Regions from separate parts of the Arthrobacter sp. MYb224 genome, predicted to be linked through region 3. Evidence: riboswitches for the same ligand, from Rfam matches in the RefSeq annotation. Region 3 holds a riboswitch; each other region holds the start of a gene.

Region 1 (4,913 bases), on a different contig from region 3:
ACTTCAGCGTGCGCCATACGGATTGGCGCTCTAGCGGGGACAGGTCGGTGGCCACGGTCGCCATAAGGGCTCCATTCAGTTAGACATCCCCGAATCGAAAATGCGGAGGGGACCTGACAAAATTATCTCATTTGCCGAAGCCTCAGCCAGCGCCGCGTGCATGATGCGTACTACATGTCCGAGGCGAGCAGCCCCAAACGCAATCTTCGATTAGGGCCCCGATGGATGCCCCGAACTACGCTGCCTCTGTGGACAACGTTTTATTTCTGTTGGCGATCGGTGTGGGATTTTCAACCCGGGAAGCTCGTGTGCACCGTGGTGTGGGCGTGAGGGACATGGTCGGAGCCCAATTGCCACCACCGTTTTCTTACGAAATGCCTCGCCGCTCGAGGGCGCCCGGCTTAACCAAGAATTCCCGCCGGCTAAGCCGGCGGGAATTCTAACGATCATCACTCGCACCTTCAATGAGGTAACTCCAGACTAAGAGTCGACTCTGTGCTTGAGCTGAGTAATTCCGCGAGATAACCCGACAATCAACTATCGGCCCGCTGACGAGGATTATCTTGCCGATTAACAAGAGCATCCCGCCGGTTGCCCGGCGGGATGCTCCCGATCATCACTCGCACCTTCAATGAGGTAATTCCACTCTAAGATACGACTCTATGCTGGAGCTTTGGTTTGGCTCGGTATTCAAGCAACGGGTAGCTTGCAGTCGAACTACCTGGCGCCGGGACCTAGGATCCATCTGGAGGCGAAAGAAAAAGAACTACCGAGTAAATGATCTGGGTGTTGGCTATTGGAGCTTCTCGGGCAAGCGCGGAATTTTGAGTCTAAGGTCTTGTCGGCCCGCTCGGCAATCGACACCGGAGCGACCGGAAAAGTTTGCCGATCATTTCGTCGACAGAGTCCTGGCCTTGGGTGGGAACCGCCGGGCTCGTGCCGCACAGTGGGTTGAACGGCCAAAATTGAAAAGCTCCCGTTGGATACAATCCAACGGGAGCCTTACGATCATCACTCGCACCTTCAATGAGGTACTTGTAACTCTAAGCGCGCTTTCTGTGCAGGCACTTTGGCTGCGCTTCGGGTTTCCCGGTTCTAGAGCGTGCCGGGTCCAACAGGTATCTCTTCCCCGACATATACCTTGCCACCGCTTTCAAGGAACTGCCGGCTTTTCTCAGCCATCCCGGCCAATGCAGCCTGTGCCTCGGCGGATCCATATTCATCCCGAATGTCTTGGGAGATCCGCATGGAGCAGAATTTCGGGCCACACATTGAGCAGAAGTGCGCGGTCTTCGCTGGTTCCGCCGGCAACGTCTCGTCGTGGAACTCCTGCGCCGTAACGGGGTCCAGTGAAAGGGAGAACTGGTCATTCCAGCGGAATTCGAAGCGCGCCTTGCTCAGCGCATCATCCCGCGCCGTGGCGCCCGGGTGGCCCTTGGCGAGATCCGCCGCGTGCGCCGCAATCTTATAGGTGATCACCCCGGTCTTCACATCATCCCGGTTGGGCAGGCCCAGGTGCTCTTTGGGCGTGACGTAGCAGAGCATCGCGGTGCCATAGCGGGCGATTTCGGTCGCGCCGATTGCGCTGGTGATGTGGTCATATCCCGGAGCGATATCGGTGACCAGCGGGCCGAGCGTGTAAAACGGCGCCCCGTCGCAAAGCTCCTGCTGGCGTTCCACATTCTCGCGCACCAGATGGAAAGGGATATGCCCGGGGCCTTCGACCATCACCTGAACATCATATTTCCAGGCACGCTTGGTCAACTCCGCCAAGGTATCCAGCTCGGCGAACTGGGCCGCATCATTCGCGTCCGCAATGGAGCCTGGACGCAGCCCGTCGCCCAGGGAGAATGCGACATCGTAACGAGAGAAAATCTCGCAGAGTTCGTCAAAGTGGGTGTAAAGGAAATTCTCCTGATGATGCGCAAGGCACCAACCGGCCATAATCGACCCGCCGCGGGAGACCATTCCGGTGACCCGGTTGGCGGTCAGCGGGATGTAGCGCAGCAGCACACCTGCATGAATGGTCATGTAGTCCACGCCCTGCTCGCACTGTTCGATGACCGTGTCGCGGAAGATCTCCCAGGTCAGTTCGTTCGCTTCGCCGTTGACCTTTTCTAGTGCTTGGTAGATCGGGACGGTGCCGATGGGAACCGGCGAGTTGCGGATGATCCATTCACGGGTGGTGTGGATATCGTCGCCGGTGGAAAGGTCCATCACCGTGTCGGCACCCCATTTGGTAGCCCACTGGAGTTTGGAGACTTCCTCGGCGATCGAGCTGGTCACCGCCGAGTTGCCGATGTTCGCGTTGATTTTTACCAAGAAGGCCTTGCCGATGATCATCGGTTCGGATTCCGGATGGTTGATGTTCACCGGAAGGATTGCCCGGCCGGCCGCTAGCTCGCTGCGCACCAGCTCGACATCGCATTCTTCGCGCAGGGCCACATAGCGCATTTCCGGGGTGATGACCCCTTGCCGTGCGTAGTGCATCTGGGTGACCCGAGTCCCGGGTGCCGAACGCAACGGTGGTGCCGAGCGCCCGGCCCATTCGGCGCTCGCCGTGCCGCGGCGGACCGCGGATCTGCCATCATCGTGCAAGTTGCGCTCACGCCCGGCATAGGTCTCGACATCTCCACGCTCACGAATCCACGACTCTCGAAATGGTTTCAGCCCCGTGGTCGGGTCGCTCCCCGGGCCGCTGGTGCGGTACACCTGCAGCGGTTCGTTCGGCTCGCCGTTGGGGGCATCTGCCAGCTGGATCTGCGTGACAGGAACCGAAATTCCCTCAGACTCACGGTAGGCAAGGGTGTGGGCAGAGTGCTGTTCAAATTGTTCCACTGTGGGAAACTCACTTCCTTCGCCGGCATTACCCGGACAGGTTCAACGGTCGCGGACGGCGTTAGCCCGATCTCAGCCCCTGCGAGGGCACCCGTGTGGTCTCAAACAAGGTATCACGACTGACAACGTGGACTTGCAAGGAAGACGAGAAACTTTAAAGTGAAAGGCTCCCATTGGGCAATATCCAACGGGAGCCTTACGATCATCACTCGCACCTTCAAGGAGGTGTCTACGACATTACCCGGGGTTTCTATGTCAAAGCTGAGCATAAACTCGGCAATTCCGAAGAGCCGGGGTGACTACTTGTTCAGGCTGAGTTCCTGCGACGCGTCGACTTCGATCGCGGTCTTCTTCGCGGCGCTGGGAATGCAGGCCGCCAAGATTGCCGCGACCACGGAAATGCCAGCTCCAAGTATCAGCGCCACGCGGAATCCGGATTCTGACGGTAGTGAAGCTCCGCCGAAATCGGTGGTCATCTGGGCCAGCACCAGGCCGATGACCGCGGCGCCGGTGGTCGTGCCCAGCGAACGCATCAGCGTGTTAAAGCCATTGGCCGCAGCCGTTTCGCTGCGGGGGACTGCGCCCATGATGATCGCCGGCATGGCGCCGTAGGCCAGAGCCACACCACCGTTGATGACGAGGCTGGTGAGCATCAGGCTCCACGCGCTACCCATGCCGAGCAGGGTCAGGCAGTAGCCGACGGCGATGACCGAAACGCCAAGTACCAGCGTGAACTTCGGGCCTCGTGCGTCGGAAAGCCGCCCGCCGACAGGGGAGAGCACCAACATCATCAGGCCGCCTGGAGCCATCCAGAGGCCGGCTGCGAGAATCGACTGGCCCAAGCCATAGCCGGTCTGCGACGGCAGCTGCAGGATCTGTGGCATGACCAGCATGCTGGCGTACATTCCGAAGCCGACGAAAATCGAGGCGATATTTGTCAGCAGCACGCGCGGAATAACAGCGGTGCGCAGGTCAACCAGCGGATCCTTGGTCCGTGTTTCCCAAATGCCCCAGATCAACAGCGTGAGGGCGGCCATTCCGAACAGGCCCAGCGTCAGCGGTGCCGCCCAGCCCCAAGAGGAGCCCTTGGAGACGGCAAGCATGAGCGAGATCAGGCCAATGCCCAGCCCAATGGCGCCCAGCCAGTCGAAGCGCTGTCCGGCGGCGCCGGCCGGCAGGGCAGGAATGAGTTTCCAGATGGCGACAACTACCAGCAGCGTGACTACCGCGCTGCCGTAGAACAGGGCGCGCCAGTTGGCGAAATCAATGACGGCGGCGGAAATCGGCATGCCGATGGCGCCACCGACGCCCAGCGTGGCGCTGACCGTGGCAATGGCCGAAGACAGGCGTTCCTTCGGGACAAGGTCACGCAGCATGGCGATGCCCAGTGGCACCATGCCCGAGCCTAGGCCTTGCAGTGCGCGGCCGACGATCATGACCTCCACCGTGGGGGCCATGGCGCACACGATGGAACCGAGGATCAGTGGCAGCGCCAGGATGAGCAGCATGCGCCGTTTGCCAAAGAGGTCGCCCAAGCGCCCGGAAATTGGTACTGCCACCGCGGCTGCAAGTAGCGTGGCGGTGATGATCCACGCGGTGTTTGAGGCTGAGGTATCAAAAATGCCGGGCAGCTGTGGGATCAGCGGCGTGACCATGGTCTGGGTGATCGACGAAGCGATGCCCGCGGAGGCGAGAACGGCGACTGCTAGACCTGAGCCGGGAATCCCGGCAGAGGTGGGTTTGGACACGAGAGCCTCTCAGAGTGAATGTGTAAGATACATAAAATGTTCATAATACATGTTCGGGTATGATCGAATGAGTAGAAGTGGAGAATTAGGTACATGAAACGCCGCACAGCAGATATCGAGTATGAGCAAACGCTGCTCAGCCGCTACACCATCGCGCAGCGCCGAAGCGGTGATGGCTTGGATCGCAGCGTCTATCTGCTGATGAGCCGCATCGAAGTCCAGGGGCCGATGTCGATCGGTGAAATGAGCACGGTTTTTCTCCTCGACGCCTCGACCCTGCAACGTCAAACCACCACCGCTGTGCGGGACGGCTATCTCGAACGAATC
Region 2 (4,913 bases), 400 kb from region 3:
AGCACGCTCCGGATCTCGTGCAAACGTCAAGATGCGAACGCTTGCCTCCAACGCGTCGTAGAGCCAGAGCTTTCCGCTCAAAGGTTCTCCGACGCCGGTGATCAGCTTCAGCGCCTCGGTGGCCATCAGCGAACCGATGACTCCGCAAAGGGCCCCGAAGACTCCTCCCTCGGCACAGGAAGGGACCGAATCCGCTTCCGGGAGGTCGGGAAAAATATCCCTGAGCATTGGGCCCACTCGGGGGTCGAACACCGAGACCTGACCGGAGAATTGGAAGATGGTGCCCCAGACCAGCGGCGTCTGGGTCAACTCCGCGGCATCGTTTGACAGGTACCGGGTGGCGAAATTGTCGCTGCCGTCAATCACCACATCGTGTTCGGCAAAAAGTTCCAACGCGTTGCCAGGATCCAGTCGCTGTGCGTAGAGCCGCACAGAAACTTCGCTGTTCAGTTCTTCCGCCAGGCGCCGCACCGATTCAACCTTAAGCTGGCCCTGGTCCGTTTCACGGTGCACGGTCTGGCGTTGCAGATTCGAGAGTTCGACGGTGTCCGGATCGATCACGCTCAGCTCTCCGACGCCGGCCGCGATCAGGTAGCTGGCGATAGGGCTGCCCAATCCCCCAGCGCCCACGATCAGTACCTTCGCGTTCGCGATACGCTCTTGGCCTTCCACACCCACCCCGGGCAGGGACAGATGGCGGGTGTACCGGGCGAGTTGTGCACGGCTGCGCGGCGGCATCGGCTTGGTAGACATCAGAATTCTCCAACGAGTCTTTGCATCATTCCCGCTGTCGGAGATGAGGCCAGCGCGAGATCGCGTTGCGGAATACGCCCGGCAAGGAACGCCGCGCGCCCGGCCCGGACCGCGTCGCGCATCGCGGCGGCCATCAAGGGCGCGTTTTGCGCTCGGGTCACCGCGCTGGCGAGCAGCACCGCATCGCAGCCCAGCTCCATCGCCTTGGCCGCATCCGAGGCGGTCCCCACCCCGGCGTCGAGGATCACCGGCACCCCGGCGCGCGCGGTAATCGTTGAGATGTTGTGCGGATTCAGGATCCCCATTCCGGAGCCGATCGGGGATCCGGCCGGCATGACCGCTGCCACGCCTAGCTGTTCGAGCCGCATGGCCAGGGCCGGATCATCGTTGGTATAGGCGAAGACCTTAAAGCCGTCGGCGACGAGTTCTTCGGCCGCGGTGAACAATTCGATCGGATCCGGCAGCAGCGTATGCTCATCGGCGATCACTTCGAGCTTGATCCAGTCGGTTTCCAACGCTTCGCGCGCCAGCTGGGCGGTGAGCACCGCATCTCGCGCGGTGAAGCATCCGGCGGTATTGGGCAGCGGGCGCACCCCGTTGCGCGCCAGCAGCTCGTACACCGATCCGGAACCGGCCGCGGCGAAATGGCGAATGGCGACGGTGGTCAGCGCGGTGCCCGAAACATGCAGGGCCTGCTCGAGGGTATGCATCGAGGTCGCCCCGCCGGTGCCGAGAATCAGCCGGGAGTCGAAGCGTTCCCCGGCGACCTCGAAGCCATCGGTGTCAAGAGTTAGCTCTTCCATCTTCAGCCTCCCTGAGCCGCGGTGACGAGTTCAACCCGGTGGCCGGGCTTCAGCTCGAAGTCATTCCAGCCACTGCGCGGGACAACTGCCGAGTCCACCGCCACCGCAACGCCTAAACGCGACCCGTCGCTGGCCCTCCCGTCCGTTCCGATGTTCTTTCCCAAGTGCGCCGCGAGCAGCTCGCGCACGGTGCTTCCCGCCGGCACGGTGGCCGCCTCGGTGTTGAGGATAAATTCGATCTGTTGCATCTTCTCTGGCTCCTAGAATGGTGTGCTGTTGGCGAGTTGCGCGCCAAACCTATCGAGTGAAACGCTGGTCAGCTGTTGTGCATCTGCCGGGTTCCCGAGCAGCAGCTCGGTCCCCAGCCGTGCGCCGAGCGGGGTAAGCAGCACCCCGTGGCGCGAATAACCGGTGGAAACCACCAGTCCCTCATCCACGCGTCCGAGCAGCGGCCGATCATCGGGTGTCGCCGGTCTGGCCCGCACGATCGCCTCGTTCAAGGTGGTGTCGACGATGCCCGGCACGAGCCTGCGCGCATTGTCCAGCAGGGCGTGCATTTCTCCCACGTTCACCTGCTCTTGGCCGTCCTCGCGGCTCGACGCGCCCAGCACGAGGCTCCCATCGGTGCGTGGCACCAGGTAGACCGGCTGCCGATGCACGATTCCGCGCACGGTGTGCTTGATCAGCGGCGCGCCCACCGGTCCTTGGAGCCTGAGGATGTCTCCGTAGACCGGGCGCAATGGCAGAGCCGGCGCACCTGCTAGCGCGCCCAACCCGTTGGCAAGCAGTACCTGATCGCCATGGATTTCTTGGCCAGTTGAGGTAAGCACTCCACTGGTCCGTGATCCCTGGCGCAGCAGCCGCACCGCCGTTTCGCGCACGATCGACCGGTCAAGCTCATCGATCAGGATGCGCAGCAGGGACCGCGGGTCCAGCTGCTGGTCTTCGGCGCAGCGGATGGCGCCGGCGATGCCGGTGGCAAGCGCCGGCTCGAGTTTGCGTGCCGCGCTGCCCAGCAGCCGCTCGGCGCTGAATCCCAGCGAGGCTTGCAGCTTCATGAGCGCAAGCAGTGCGTCCATATCCGCGGTTTCGGCGGCGACGACCAGCGTGGAGTTTTCTACGTACGCTGGTCTGTTGCCGGTGGATTGTTCCACGCGGTCAATGAATGCGGGGTATTCCTTGGCCGAAGTGGCCATCAGGCGGTGAAGTGCGCCCTGTCCCCAGGTGGTTTCGGCGGTCGGTGCGAGCATTCCCGCCGCGGCGTGGCTGGCTCCCAACCCAGGCGCCGGATCCACTAGCGTGATTTCGGCGCCGCGGGCGCGCAGTTCGAATGCCGTGGCAAGCCCGATGATTCCGGCGCCGACAATGACTATATGCACGAAGGCATTTCCTTCCTACGGCGGCATGACCCGCATCAGGTGTAGCGGTCGGCACATGGCCCTCTCAGCCCAATCGCTGTTGGGCTCCCGCGGAGTACTTGGATTATAAGCATGCCTCAGCTCACTTTGGCGAACTTCATGACTTCAACCTGTGCTTCTGCCTGTGTTTTACTCGTTGGCATGAGCGAATTCAGTGGTCCGGAGGATTTGTCTACCGATCATCGGCTGGCACAGGTTGTCATCGATGGCGAACGGCAACTGCTCTTGCCTGCCGTCCGCCGGGATCGGCAGGCATTATTGCGGCTGCTCCACGCAGATTTCGAAGAGGTTGGTGCCTCGGGCAGGTGCTATTCTCGCGCGCAGATTATCGAGCAGCTGTGCAATGAACCAGTCGTTGAATCGACTAGGGACGAAGTGCATGATCCGCGCGTGCGCAGGCTCAGCGATTCGCTGCTGATGCTGCGGTGGCGAACCAAGCCGGAGAACCTGAGCCAACGCACCTCGCTCTGGGTTCATTCGGCCCAAGGTTGGCAATTGCTCTTTCATCAAGGCACCGGTCAATCCGCGTCGTCCCAGATCAGCGGCCGGCGGCTCGGCGCCGCTGGGCAAACGACGGCATCTTTGCGTCCGCTTCGCCTAGCGGATGCACCGCAAGTCCTCGCGGCCTTCCTTTCGAGCCCGGATATGGCCCGGCAAGGCGAGGTGAGTACGCTTGCCGAGGCCGAAGCCTATGTCCGCATGTTGCTCGAGTTCCCGGCCCGGCAGGTTCCGTTGGCCGTCGTCGAGAATTCTGCGCTCGTTGGCCTGGTGTGCGGGACCATCGATGAGGCGAACCTGAGCGCCTGGGTCTGGTATTGGCTGCACGCGGAGCATCGGGGCCGCGGGTTGAGCAGCCGGGCGTTGGCCGCCCTCTCGGCGGAGTTATTCTCCAGCTACCGCTTGCAGCGACTGGAGTTGGGTTTGCGCGTGAACAATCCGGCGTCGAAGATAGTCGCCGAGCGTTGCGGGTTCATTCTCGAAGGACGCGAGCGCGGCAAGTTCCTGATCAATGGCCAGCGGATCGATGTGTTGAATTATGCGCGGTTGCCCACCGATCCCATCCCGCCGATCAGTCCGCTGGAGTTTCGCGCGGAGGCGGCGGGAGGCTGATTTTCTTCGGGGCCGCAGCGGAACGGAAAGAAAAAGAGTGGGACCGGTTACCCGGTCCCACTCTTTGCTGGTTCTAAGTTCTAGAACTCATTTGGAGGCGTCGGCGGTGTCGCCGGCGACCGACGGGTTGGCGCGGTGCCCGAGGTGTCGGGACCGTCCATCTTGCTGATGTCGATTTTCTCCAGTGTGCGAGCCGCAGCATCGCGGCCGCCAAGGCCGAAGGCCAGAGCCGCTGCCAGGGCCGCACCGATCACGATGGCGCCGAAGGCCATGTTGATAATCGAATCGGCCAGACCCATGTACTTCAGGCCCATCGCGATGAACAGTGCGATGGCCGTGTAGCGGATGATCTTCGAGGCGGTGGTATCGCCCATCAACCGACCGATCACACTTGCCAGCACGAAGCCGATGGCGATGATGACGCCACCGAAGATGACCTTGCCGCCCAATTCCAAGACCTCGTTGAGGATGTTGGTGATTGCCGGGAAGTTCAGCATGCTTGCTGCCATGACCGCGAAGAACAGGATAATTGCGATCTTCACGATGGTGGCGATGATTCCCGATGCGCTCTGCCCCTCGGGAACAACTCCCCAGCCCGCCACAACTCTGTCGGTCCCCACACCGCGCAGCGTTGATTCAAGCAGCTTGCCAACAAACTTGGCGATCAGGAAGCCCACGGCCAGAAGGATCAGGGCCATGATCACCTGTGGAATTGCGGTCAGGACGATCTGCAGCATCTCCTGCGCTGGTACCGAAATGGCCTCGATGCCCAAAACCTGCAGTGCGGAAATAGCCACGACCAGCAGGATCAGCGCAAACACGATATTTG
Region 3 (4,913 bases):
CGCCGGGCTGCTGACCAGTTTGCTGACCCTGCTTGCGATTATTCGTGTGTGGGCGCGTATGTTCTGGCGCCGTGCGGCGGATGCCGAGGTGCCGAACGCGCAATTGATCGCAGAATCCACGCGGGTTCTGGAACATGCCGCGGCAGGCGGCGCCGAGTCCCCGCATCTGGGCAGGAAGCTTGCCCGCGAGTTGGAATCCGAGTCCCTGCCTTGGGGGATGCGCTACGCGACCGGTTCGCTCGTTGCCGCAGGTATCGCGCTGACCATTTTCGCCGGGCCGATCTTCGCCTTCTGTGAACGCGTGGCGGCCGAATTGATTGCACGTGAACCATTCATCAACGCAGTACTACCGTTGAGTTAGGAGGAAAGGCGCATGAAGGACAAGAACCTCAAACATCGTGACCAGCGCATCGATGATGCGCTGGATACCTCCGGTGTCCGTCACCGTGCCACCTTCAAGCAGGAGTGGCCGTTGCTCCTGCTGCTCATCTTCGTATGGGGTGCACTGTGGCAGGACTTCTCGGCCGGGAATCTATTGTTTGGCGCGATTATTTCGATCGTCATCGTGAATCTATTCCCGCTGCCGCCGGTGGTGCTTCCCGGACGAATAAACCTTTGGTATTGCCTGAAGCTCTTCGCGTGGTTCCTCGGTCAGGTATTCGTCGCCAGCGGCCATGTGGCGCGAGTTGCGATAGTACGCCGTAAGAAGGCACGCAGCGCGGTGATCGCAGTGCCGCTGCGCACCGAATCTGACTTGGTAGTGATGACCGTGGGCCATGTGCTGACCCTGATCCCAGGTTCCTTCGTGGTGGACGTGGACCGCAGCAGTTCCACCTTGTACCTGCACTATCTCGATGTGAATAGCGATGCGGATGTGGAAAAGGCGCGAGCGAATATCCACGACATTGAACGCCGGTTGATCATGGCCATCGGAAGCCCCGATGAATACGAGGCGATCAAGAATGAATGCGGTCCGGATTTCTCCAGCAGGAAGCCCAAGAAATGATTGAAATAGCTGTATGGATTGGCGGAGTGATGTTGGCGCTGGCCTCTATCGCTTGCCTGTGGCGGGTTTTCAAGGGCCCCTCGATTCTTGACCGGGTGCTCGCTCTCGACGTCATGCTGTTGATCATTTCCAGTGCGCTGTGCCTAGACATGGCGCTGAACCGGCACACCGATTACCTGCTGTTCACGGTGGTTGCATGCACCTTGGGATTCATCGGCTCGGTTACCGTCTCGCGGTTCGTATCGGATCAGAGGAACGCCTAATGGACACGTTCTTAGAAGCACTCGCTGCGCTCTTGCTGGTACTTGGTTCCCTGATGTCGCTGATCGCCGGAATCGGTTTAATTACCTTCCCGGATCTGCTTTCACGCATGCACGCGGCCACGAAACCACAAGTATTGGGCTTCCTGCTGCTCTTCGCCGGACTCATCATCCACTTGCGCAGCTGGGGACTGATCCCGGTCTTTGTATTGGCCTGGGGATTGCAGCTGCTGACTGCCCCGGTATCGGCGCACATGATTGGCCGCGCCGGATATCGCACGAAGCACGTGGCGAAAGAAACCTTGCATGTTGATGAACTAAAACAGGTCATTAGCAATCATTCGCAGACGACCGGAACCACCGCAGCGGTGCCGCCAGCGAAACCTGCACAGAACGACGAGCCCGAGAGCACCTAGCTGCTGGTTAAACTTTGGTGGGGCAGGCCAAATGGCCTGCCCCACCAAAGGAATTCGGCAATGTTACTTGCTGAACTTCTTCATGGCCTTGTTGGTGCCGCGATCAGCCAGCACCTGGATAATCGATGCGACCACGGCGGAGAAAATGGCGAACCCCAAAGCCTGGCGCATACTCGCTTCCGCGGCTGCTTCCTTGCCGTGACGTGGCGCGTCGTTTCCGGTGAAGCCTTTCCAGACCTTGTCGACCAGTCGGCTTCCAAGCATTCCCGCTCCCATGGAAATTCCAAGGGTAACAAGCTTCTGCACTGAGTTCATGAGGACCTCGCATTCGCGTCGTAAGGTTTCGTTCTGTAGCCCAGCATACCTGCGGTATGGTGGTTGAGCAGTAATCATTCCGACAGGGGAGCGTCATGCCGTTCGCGGTGCAAGACGCTGAGAGTGCGATAGATCGCAGACCCTCGAACCTGCCCCGGCTAGTACCGGCGAAGGAAGTCGAGCATCTCGGATGCGGATCATGGCGCGCGATTAAACGCCCACCGGTCCGTGCATCTCCCCTCCTTACATAGGAGGACAAACCTTATGAACGTTGCACCAGCAACTAACCGTGCCAGCTGGCGCGTGGTCGACATCGTTGTGGCCTCGGTAATCGCGGTCGCCTCGGGCGTTATCTTTTGGGCTTGGAACGCCGGATACGGATTGGTCAGCCTTGCTTTCGTGGCTTTCCCACCGGCAAGCGCCTTCGTATCTGGCATGTGGCTTTTTCCCGCGGTGCTCGGTGCGTTGATTATCCGGAAACCCGGTGCCGCGCTGTATTGCGAGATCCTCGCCGCCGTCATCTCAGCCTTGCTAGGTTCCCAATGGGGATTAGCGGTGCTGTTCTCCGGCCTGATCCAGGGGCTCGGAGCCGAGGTGGTCTTTGCCGCAGTGAGGTACCGCCGGTGGAACCTGCCGGTGGCACTGCTTGCGGGATTCATGTCGGGAATTTTCGGCGGAATCGGCGAAGCCTACCTGCTGGGTTACTTCGCTGAGTACACCGAGGCGATGAAGCTGTTCCACGTAGTTGCCATGGGCATTTCCGGCCTAGTTATTGCCGGACTTCTCTCGTGGTTGGCAACCCGTGCTCTGGCGAAGACCGGTGCCCTGGGAGCATTGGCTAGCCGTTCGGCACACCTTGAAGGTTCGCTGCGCAGTGCCTGAATTGAGTTCTTCGACTACCGAAGCCACCCCCGGGCACCTCGGCGGTGGCGGCTTTGAGATCACGGCCGACAACTTTGGCTGGCACCATGCCGAACGTCCATTGCCGGCGCTTAGCGGACTGGACCTGCATATTCCCGCCGGGCAGAAGGTCCTGCTGCTAGGCCCATCTGGCGCCGGTAAATCAACGCTCTTGCACGCCTTGGCTGGAGTTCTGGAGATCGACGAACGGCAGCAGGCCACTGGCAAACTGCAGATTCAGCGACGGGATGCCTTTGCCCGCAGCTTCCCGGTCGGGTTGATGCAGCAAGACCCCGAAACACAGATCGTGCAGAGCCGGGTCGGCGACGATGTCGCCTTCGGTGCGGAGAATCTTGGAATGGCTCCGGAACTGATCCGCGCGCGAATCCCCGAGGTGCTTCGCGCGGTAGGACTTGGGAATCTGGATTTGTCGCACCGCACCCAGGAACTCTCCGGTGGCCAGAAGCAGCGGCTGGCCTTGGCCGGGATTCTTGCTATGGGCCCCGGTCTGATGCTCCTGGACGAACCCACCGCAAACATTGACCCGTCGGGGATCGCGCCGCTGCGTGATGCGGTGATTGCCGCCGCCAATGCCACCGGTGCGACACTGCTTGTGGTGGAACATCGCTTGCAGGCCTGGGCAGAACACGTAGACCGCGTACTCGTCCTTGCCCCTGGCGGAGGGATCGCCCATGACCTCGAGCCGCGGGCGCTCTTTGAGAATGAAAAGATTCGCCGTGAATTAGCCAGGGCGGGCATTTGGATTCCCGGCTACGTTCCGCACACCGAACCTCTTCACTCACGCGAGGGAGCGGAACTGCTCGCGGCGGTGAACCTGCGCGCGGCGCGCCATCCGCAGGCGGTGCGCACGGCCGAAATCAACTTGCGGCTGCGCGCCGGCCAAGCGTTGGTAATTCGCGGGGAAAATGGTGCAGGGAAATCCACCTTGGCGCTGACCTTAGGCGGATTGCTCGAGCCGGCTACGGGCAGTGTCGAAGCAAGCAGCGACCTGGCCGATGGGTTGAGTCCGCAACCCTTCAGCTGGCGGGCAGGGGCATTGGTTGCACGGATCGGGTCGGTATTCCAGGAACCGGAACATCAATTCGTCACGCAAAGCGTCCGCGAAGAATTGGCATTCGCACCTACCCGAGCACGCCAGGCCGGGGTGGAGAACGAGAAGTACGCTCCAGCGCAGATTGCTCTGCGGGTGGAGGAACTGCTGGACCGCTTGGGGCTTGCCCATCTGGGCGAGGCCAACCCGTTCACGCTCTCCGGTGGCGAGAAACGCCGACTTTCGGTAGCGACGGTGCTGGCCGCCTCACCAGATGTATTGATCTTGGACGAACCGACCTTCGGGCAAGATGCCAATACGTGGCTGGAACTGGCAAACATCCTGATCGAGGCGCTCGAATCGGGGATAACCGTGGTCGCGGTGACCCACGATGAAGATTTCGCTCACGCGCTCAACGCGGCGCAGATCGTAATGACTCGCGAGGAGCCGGATGCCAAGCCGGCAGCGGTACGCCAAGGCCCGATGCTCGACGCGCCCTTGGGGGATAGCTGGCTGGCAAAAATCAATCCGTTGGCCAAGCTGGGTGCGATCGCTGCGGCAACCTTGCCGTTGATCTCGACCATCGACTGGGTCTCTGCCTGCGTGGTCATCCTTGCTACGCTCTTTGCCTTGCCGCTGGCGGGCTTGCGTTTGGGCACGTTTATGCGCCGCGGCTGGCCGCTTATTGTTGCCGGGGCCCTCGCCGCCTGGGGAATTGCCTTGGTAGGTGAAGACTCCGGCGAAACGCTGCTAAGCCTGGGGATACTCAGCATTACCGAAGGATCGGTGAGCGCCGGAGTAGCTACCGGATTGCGTACCCTCGCGCTCGCGGTGCCCACGGTGCTCTTGCTCAGTTCAACGAACCCCAGCGACCTCGGCGGCGCCTTGGCGCAACAGCTCAAGGTTCCGCACCGCTTCGTCTTGGGAGCCCTGGCCGGGATGCGGTTGCTGGGCTTGCTGGTGGA
Region 4 (4,913 bases), on a different contig from region 3:
GGGACCAGGATGCTGGCGCCGAACATCGCCAGAATATGCTGGGCTCCGATGGAAATGGTCTGCGGCCAATGCAGCCGCTCATCCGGGGCAACGACCTCACCTTCGGTGATGGTCTTCCCGTTGCCGTGAATGCTCCACTTCATGCGTTCCTCCAGAATTCCTGGCCCCGCGTTTAGGCCGTAGAGAAGTCTACGCCCTTCGCGTGCGCTTGGGCGAAGAAAGACAGCTCGTGCTCGGCCGAACGCCGGAATGCATCCCACATCCGCTCGCGCAGCGCCGGATCCGCGAGCCGCCAGGCGGCGGCGACCAGCTCGATGGCCGCCGCGGTGGCCTCGTCGAACTCCGCCGAACTGTAGGTGGCCAGCCAGCTCTCATACCGGTGCCCGGCATGATTCGCGGCGCTCAGCCGATTGCCGATGTCCTGATAGATCCAATAGCAGGGCAGGATCGCGGCGATCAGCTCCGGATAGCTGGATGCGCAGGAGCTGAGGTGGTTGACGTAGTTCAACGTGGTGGCGCTCGGCTCGGGGGCCAGGTCCAGTAGCTCGCTGCGGTGCAGCTTCAGCTCACCCTCCAGGATTCCTTCCGCGCCCTTGGCCCAGAAGCGTTGCGCCTCGAGCTGCGGGGCCAGCGCGCTGGCCCGCGCGAGCACCTGCGCATAGCGCTGCAGATACAGGGCGTCCTGGGCCAGGTAGTACTCGAAACGTTCGCGCTCCAGCGTGCCCGCGGAGAGCTCGAGGATGAACTGAAGCTCATCGATTCCACCGCGCAACTCGGCGATCCGCTCCCACCAATCGGCCATCGGATCCGCGCTGTGCCCCGCGAAGAGCCCGGCAAAGTGGTTCACCGGTCCGTGCCCGCTGCCCACCTGCAATTCATCGGCCGCGGCAATCGCCGCGAAGAGGTACTCCTTCGCCGCGCCCAGGGCGGTCGCCCAATCCCCGCCGCGGGCATAGTGCGTGGCCAGCGCGCTGGATAGCGTGCAACCGGTGCCGTGGGTGTTGGCGGTGGCGTGGCGTGGGCCGTCATAGCAGGCGATCACCCCGGCCGGGCCCACCAGCGCGTCGGGGCAGCGTTCGGTGGGCAGGTGGCCGCCCTTAGCGATCACCAGCACCTCGTATTTGGCCGCCAGGCGTTGGGCCTGTTCGAGCAGTTCCTCCCAGCCACGCACCGGTTGCTCGCCGAGCAGGGCCGCAAGCTCTGCGGTATTCGGGGTGAGCACATCCGCCCGGGAAAGCAGTGCGTCCAACGCCGAACCATCGGCCAGCAGCCGGTCCCCGCTGGTCGAGATCATCACCGGGTCCAGCACCACCGGAGCGTGCACCGTTTCCAGCCACCGGGACACCGCGGTGATGATCTGTGAATTGGCCAGCATGCCGATCTTGATCGCGTCGATGCGCACATCTGCGGACACCGATTCCAGCTGCTTGGCCACGAACCCCGCGTCGACGGCCTGCACCGCATCCACGCCGAGGGTATTCTGCGCGGTGAGCGCGGTAATCACGGCCATGCCGTAGCCGCCGTTGGCGCCGATGGCCTTCAGGTCTGCCTGGATTCCCGCACCTCCCGAGGGGTCGGAGCCGGCGATCGAAAGAATGTTGGGACTCATTTGGCGCCTTCCCAGAGATTGCGCAGTTCGGCGCTCGCCGCCTGTGGATCCTCCGCGGCGCAGATCGCGCGGACCACCGCCATGCCGGCGGCCCCGCCGCCGCGCAGCGCCGCGGCGTCCGCGGCGGTCAGCGAGCCGATGGCCACGCAGGGCAGCTCGGTGAGCCGATTGGCCCGCAGGAATCCATCGATGCCCAGCGGGGTGGGATGGTCCTTCTTCGTGGGCGTCGCGCGGATCGCCCCGACCCCCAGGTAATCGAGGTATTTCGCGTCGGCGTTGGCCCCGGCCAGCTGTTCATCGGTGGACGCGCTGAGCCCGATAATCCCCTCGCCGATGATTTCGCGGGCGTAGCGCACCGCAATATCCTTCTGCCCGATATGGATGCCGGTGACCGCGGCCCCCGCGGCGCGTGCGGCGAGGAATACGTCGATGCGGTCGTTGACCAACAGCTCGGCCTTGCCGGCGGTGAGTTCCGCCGCCGCGCAGGTCAGTTCGAAGAATTCGCGGGCCGTCTCGTTCTTGGCCCGCAGCTGCACCCACTGCACTCCCGCGGCCACCGCGCCTTCGATGACTTCCAGGGTGCTGCGCGGCTGGCAGCTTTCGGTGTTGGCTACCAGGTAGATTCCCAGATCACGCATTATTTGCCTCCTCAAGGCGCAGGTTGTGCAATTCGTCGGGGTCCAGCAGCGAGAGTTCGTCGAGGAAGGCCGCGGCGAAACTACCCGGGCCGCGGCCGATGGCCAGGGCCTTTTCGGCGGCCAGTCCGTACAGGCCGTGGGCTGCGATGGCCGCGTCGAACGGGTCTTCGCTCACCGCGAGCATCCCGGCGCAGATTGCACCCAGGGCGCAGCCGCCGCCGGTAATCCCGGTCAAGCCGATCCCGTTGCTGTGCACCAGCGTGGTGCGCTTGGCATCGATGATCGCATCGGCCGCTCCGGAGATCGCGACCACCGAACCATATTCGATGGCCAACTCGCGTCCAGCCTCGATGGCCGCGTGCACGGTGTCCTGCGCGTCCACTCCGCGCCCGGTCGAGCTGCGCCCGGCCAGCGCCAGAATCTCCGAGGCATTGCCGCGGATCAGGGTGGGGCGCTGGGCCACGATTTTTCGCGCGAAGTCAGTGCGTACCGGCAATGCGCCCACGGCCACCGGGTCCAGCACCCAGGGGGTGCCGGCCTGGTTCGCCCCATGGACCGCTTCGTCCATGGCGCGCAGCTGTTCGGTGCTCGGAGTGCCCAGGTTCACCAGGACCGCGGAGGCCACCGCGGCAAATGGCCCGGCTTCGCCGGGCAGGTTGGTCATCGCCGGAGCCGCCCCGGAGGCCAGCAGTGCATTCGCGGTGAAGTTGGCGACCACGGTATTGGTCAGGCAAAACACCAAAGGGGATTGTTGCCGATAATTCCGGGCAACGGAAGTCAGGGTCATGCGACATCCCTCCGCTAGTTTGAACTAGTTCAGGTTCGACGGGTCTCATCTCAGTCGGTGAATCCGACACCCCGTGTCACTGGCTAGAGCGTACTCACCAAAGCCGCGGAAGAACAAATTATTGCCGTGCGCGGCGTTGCACCAGCGCCCTGACGGTGGCCTCGTCGATTCCCTGAGCTCGGGCTAATTCCCATACCCGATCCACCGCTTGAACCAGATCACCGGAGGATTTCTCCATATCCGCTCCGGCGTTCACCAGCGTTCCGGCACGCCGTCGGGAGGAAACCAGGCCGGTGGCCTCGAGTTCCTTATAGGCGCGGGCCACCGTCCCGGAAGCGACCCCCAAATCGGTGGCCAGTGCCCGCACCGTAGGCAGCTTGCTTCCCGCCGGCAGCTCGCCCAAGGAAATCAGCGAAGAGATTTGTGTGCGGATCTGTTCATAGGGCGGAACCGCCGCGTCCAGGTCCACGAAAATATGGTGGCTCATACGCGCTGCGGCACCCTAGCTTCTGGGCGGGCCAAAATGATCACTGCCGGGCAGCAGAAGACGATGATCCCCACGGCCGAAACGTAGGGACCTGCCTCGTAACCCCAGGCCAGCATGGTGACGGCCGCCGCGGTGACTACGCGGAGGGCGCGTAGTTCGTGGACTTGGCGGTACCAAATTTCTTGCTCCACGGTGACATCCCAAGGCAAGGCCGCACGCCGAACCCACCAGATGTGGCAGGCGGTAGCGGCAAGCAACGCGAGGAGCGCACCCAGCGCGAAGACCGGTTTGACCGGAACTAGACCCCAAAAATATTCGAATGGTGGATTGATCAGCAGGTATGTGGCGCCGATGAGCAAGAGCCCGGCGAGCACATAGACATAGCGCGGCAGGTCTGCGCTGTGCCGAGCCAGTGAATGGGTTCCCTTGGACTTCAGGTGCAGGTAGCCCAGGAACCCGGCATTGAGCACCAAGAACAAGAGGGCTACCACCAGGAGCGACACAATTGCCTGCGGGGCGTTCTCACCGGGGCGCGCATTGTCCGCGTACTCGGTCTGCACAAGCGAGGAGGAGCAGGCCAGTGCGATGAGTGTGAGTGCGGTGGTGAGGAATCCAATGGCAAGCAAATTTTCGCGCATCCGCAAAAAGGAGGAGGCTGGCTTTGGGCTAGTGGTTCTGGCAAAATTTTCCGGTGGCTTCCACAATGCCATGGCGATGAAGGTGATGAGCATGGCCACGTTAGCGGTGTTTTGCCAGGGTTGATATATGGTGCGATCCAGCGACATAAGCCACGAGGCCTTGTAATGCAGCGCCGAGGCTCCAACGGAGGCAAAGGCCAGGGTCGAGGTGCGCAGCAGCCGGTTGAGCCAGACTTCGCGCAATACCTGGTTATCGTGGGGGCTGAGCGAACCAAGCGGTTTGCGCAGCAAAATGAAGAGCATCGCGATGAGCAGGGCCAGCGCCAGGGAGGCCAGGTTGATGGCAAACAGGGCCAGCATCTGGTCCGCCGCACGCAGCCCGTCGGTCGCGGACTGCGAAACCCAGGTGCTTCCGTAGGCGTCCGAGGAGGCAACCGCATATTGCGGGGGGACCCCGGTGACGTCGCGGATCATCCACAGGGTAAGACCGGCGCCGAGGAGTACCAGCGCGGCCACGGCACTCAAGGCCTTAGGCAACGGCGTCATCACCGAGCGAGGTTCCAGGGAGGCCGCGCGCACATTCGCCACCGACGACGGCCAGGAGTAGAGGCCGATCAGATAGATCGACAGCAGCCAGAGTGCCGGACCGGTGGCGGCGAGCAGGTCGCTGGCCCACAGGGATTCGCCGGCGTCGGCGTTGGCCGCTTGCTGGTTGCTCACCCCGCCGGAACTGCTTACGAAGAAGGCAATCAAC

The links. A riboswitch is a leader RNA that binds a small molecule or an ion and turns the genes downstream of it on or off. The one in region 3 is predicted to bind thiamine pyrophosphate.
Region 1: it holds a riboswitch for thiamine pyrophosphate, as region 3 does, so the genes downstream of both, thiC (phosphomethylpyrimidine synthase ThiC) here and CQ017_RS08175 (ECF transporter S component) in region 3, are expected to answer to the same signal.
Region 2: it holds a riboswitch for thiamine pyrophosphate, as region 3 does, so the genes downstream of both, thiO (glycine oxidase ThiO) here and CQ017_RS08175 (ECF transporter S component) in region 3, are expected to answer to the same signal.
Region 4: it holds a riboswitch for thiamine pyrophosphate, as region 3 does, so the genes downstream of both, thiM (hydroxyethylthiazole kinase) here and CQ017_RS08175 (ECF transporter S component) in region 3, are expected to answer to the same signal.

Annotation. Positions count from the first base shown of each region.
Region 1 covers NZ_PCPU01000006.1:4,413-9,325, reverse strand. The annotation lists gene CQ017_RS12200 (SulP family inorganic anion transporter) at 1-64, opposite strand, end outside; gene thiC (phosphomethylpyrimidine synthase ThiC) at 1,096-2,838, opposite strand; TPP riboswitch at 2,836-2,943, opposite strand; gene CQ017_RS12190 (MFS transporter) at 3,138-4,586, opposite strand; gene CQ017_RS12185 (MarR family winged helix-turn-helix transcriptional regulator) at 4,680-4,913, shown strand, end outside.
Region 2 covers NZ_PCPU01000003.1:65,230-70,142, forward strand. The annotation lists gene CQ017_RS06250 (ThiF family adenylyltransferase) at 1-753, opposite strand, end outside; gene CQ017_RS06255 (thiazole synthase) at 753-1,556, opposite strand; gene thiS (sulfur carrier protein ThiS) at 1,559-1,804, opposite strand; gene thiO (glycine oxidase ThiO) at 1,817-2,935, opposite strand; TPP riboswitch at 2,931-3,036, opposite strand; gene CQ017_RS06270 (GNAT family N-acetyltransferase) at 3,116-4,084, shown strand; gene CQ017_RS06275 (mechanosensitive ion channel) at 4,165-4,913, opposite strand, start outside.
Region 3 covers NZ_PCPU01000003.1:463,715-468,627, reverse strand. The annotation lists gene CQ017_RS08200 (Na+/H+ antiporter subunit D) at 1-361, shown strand, start outside; gene CQ017_RS08195 (Na+/H+ antiporter subunit E) at 374-1,006, shown strand; gene CQ017_RS08190 (monovalent cation/H+ antiporter complex subunit F) at 1,003-1,269, shown strand; gene mnhG (monovalent cation/H(+) antiporter subunit G) at 1,269-1,682, shown strand; gene CQ017_RS08180 (DUF4235 domain-containing protein) at 1,746-1,997, opposite strand; TPP riboswitch at 2,072-2,190, shown strand; gene CQ017_RS08175 (ECF transporter S component) at 2,262-2,879, shown strand; gene CQ017_RS08170 (ATP-binding cassette domain-containing protein) at 2,881-4,913, shown strand, end outside.
Region 4 covers NZ_PCPU01000006.1:248,181-253,093, forward strand. The annotation lists gene CQ017_RS13265 (uracil-xanthine permease family protein) at 1-143, opposite strand, end outside; gene thiD (bifunctional hydroxymethylpyrimidine kinase/phosphomethylpyrimidine kinase) at 173-1,609, opposite strand; gene thiE (thiamine phosphate synthase) at 1,606-2,247, opposite strand; gene thiM (hydroxyethylthiazole kinase) at 2,240-3,034, opposite strand; TPP riboswitch at 3,024-3,118, opposite strand; gene CQ017_RS13285 (GntR family transcriptional regulator) at 3,153-3,521, opposite strand; gene CQ017_RS13290 (hypothetical protein) at 3,518-4,913, opposite strand, start outside.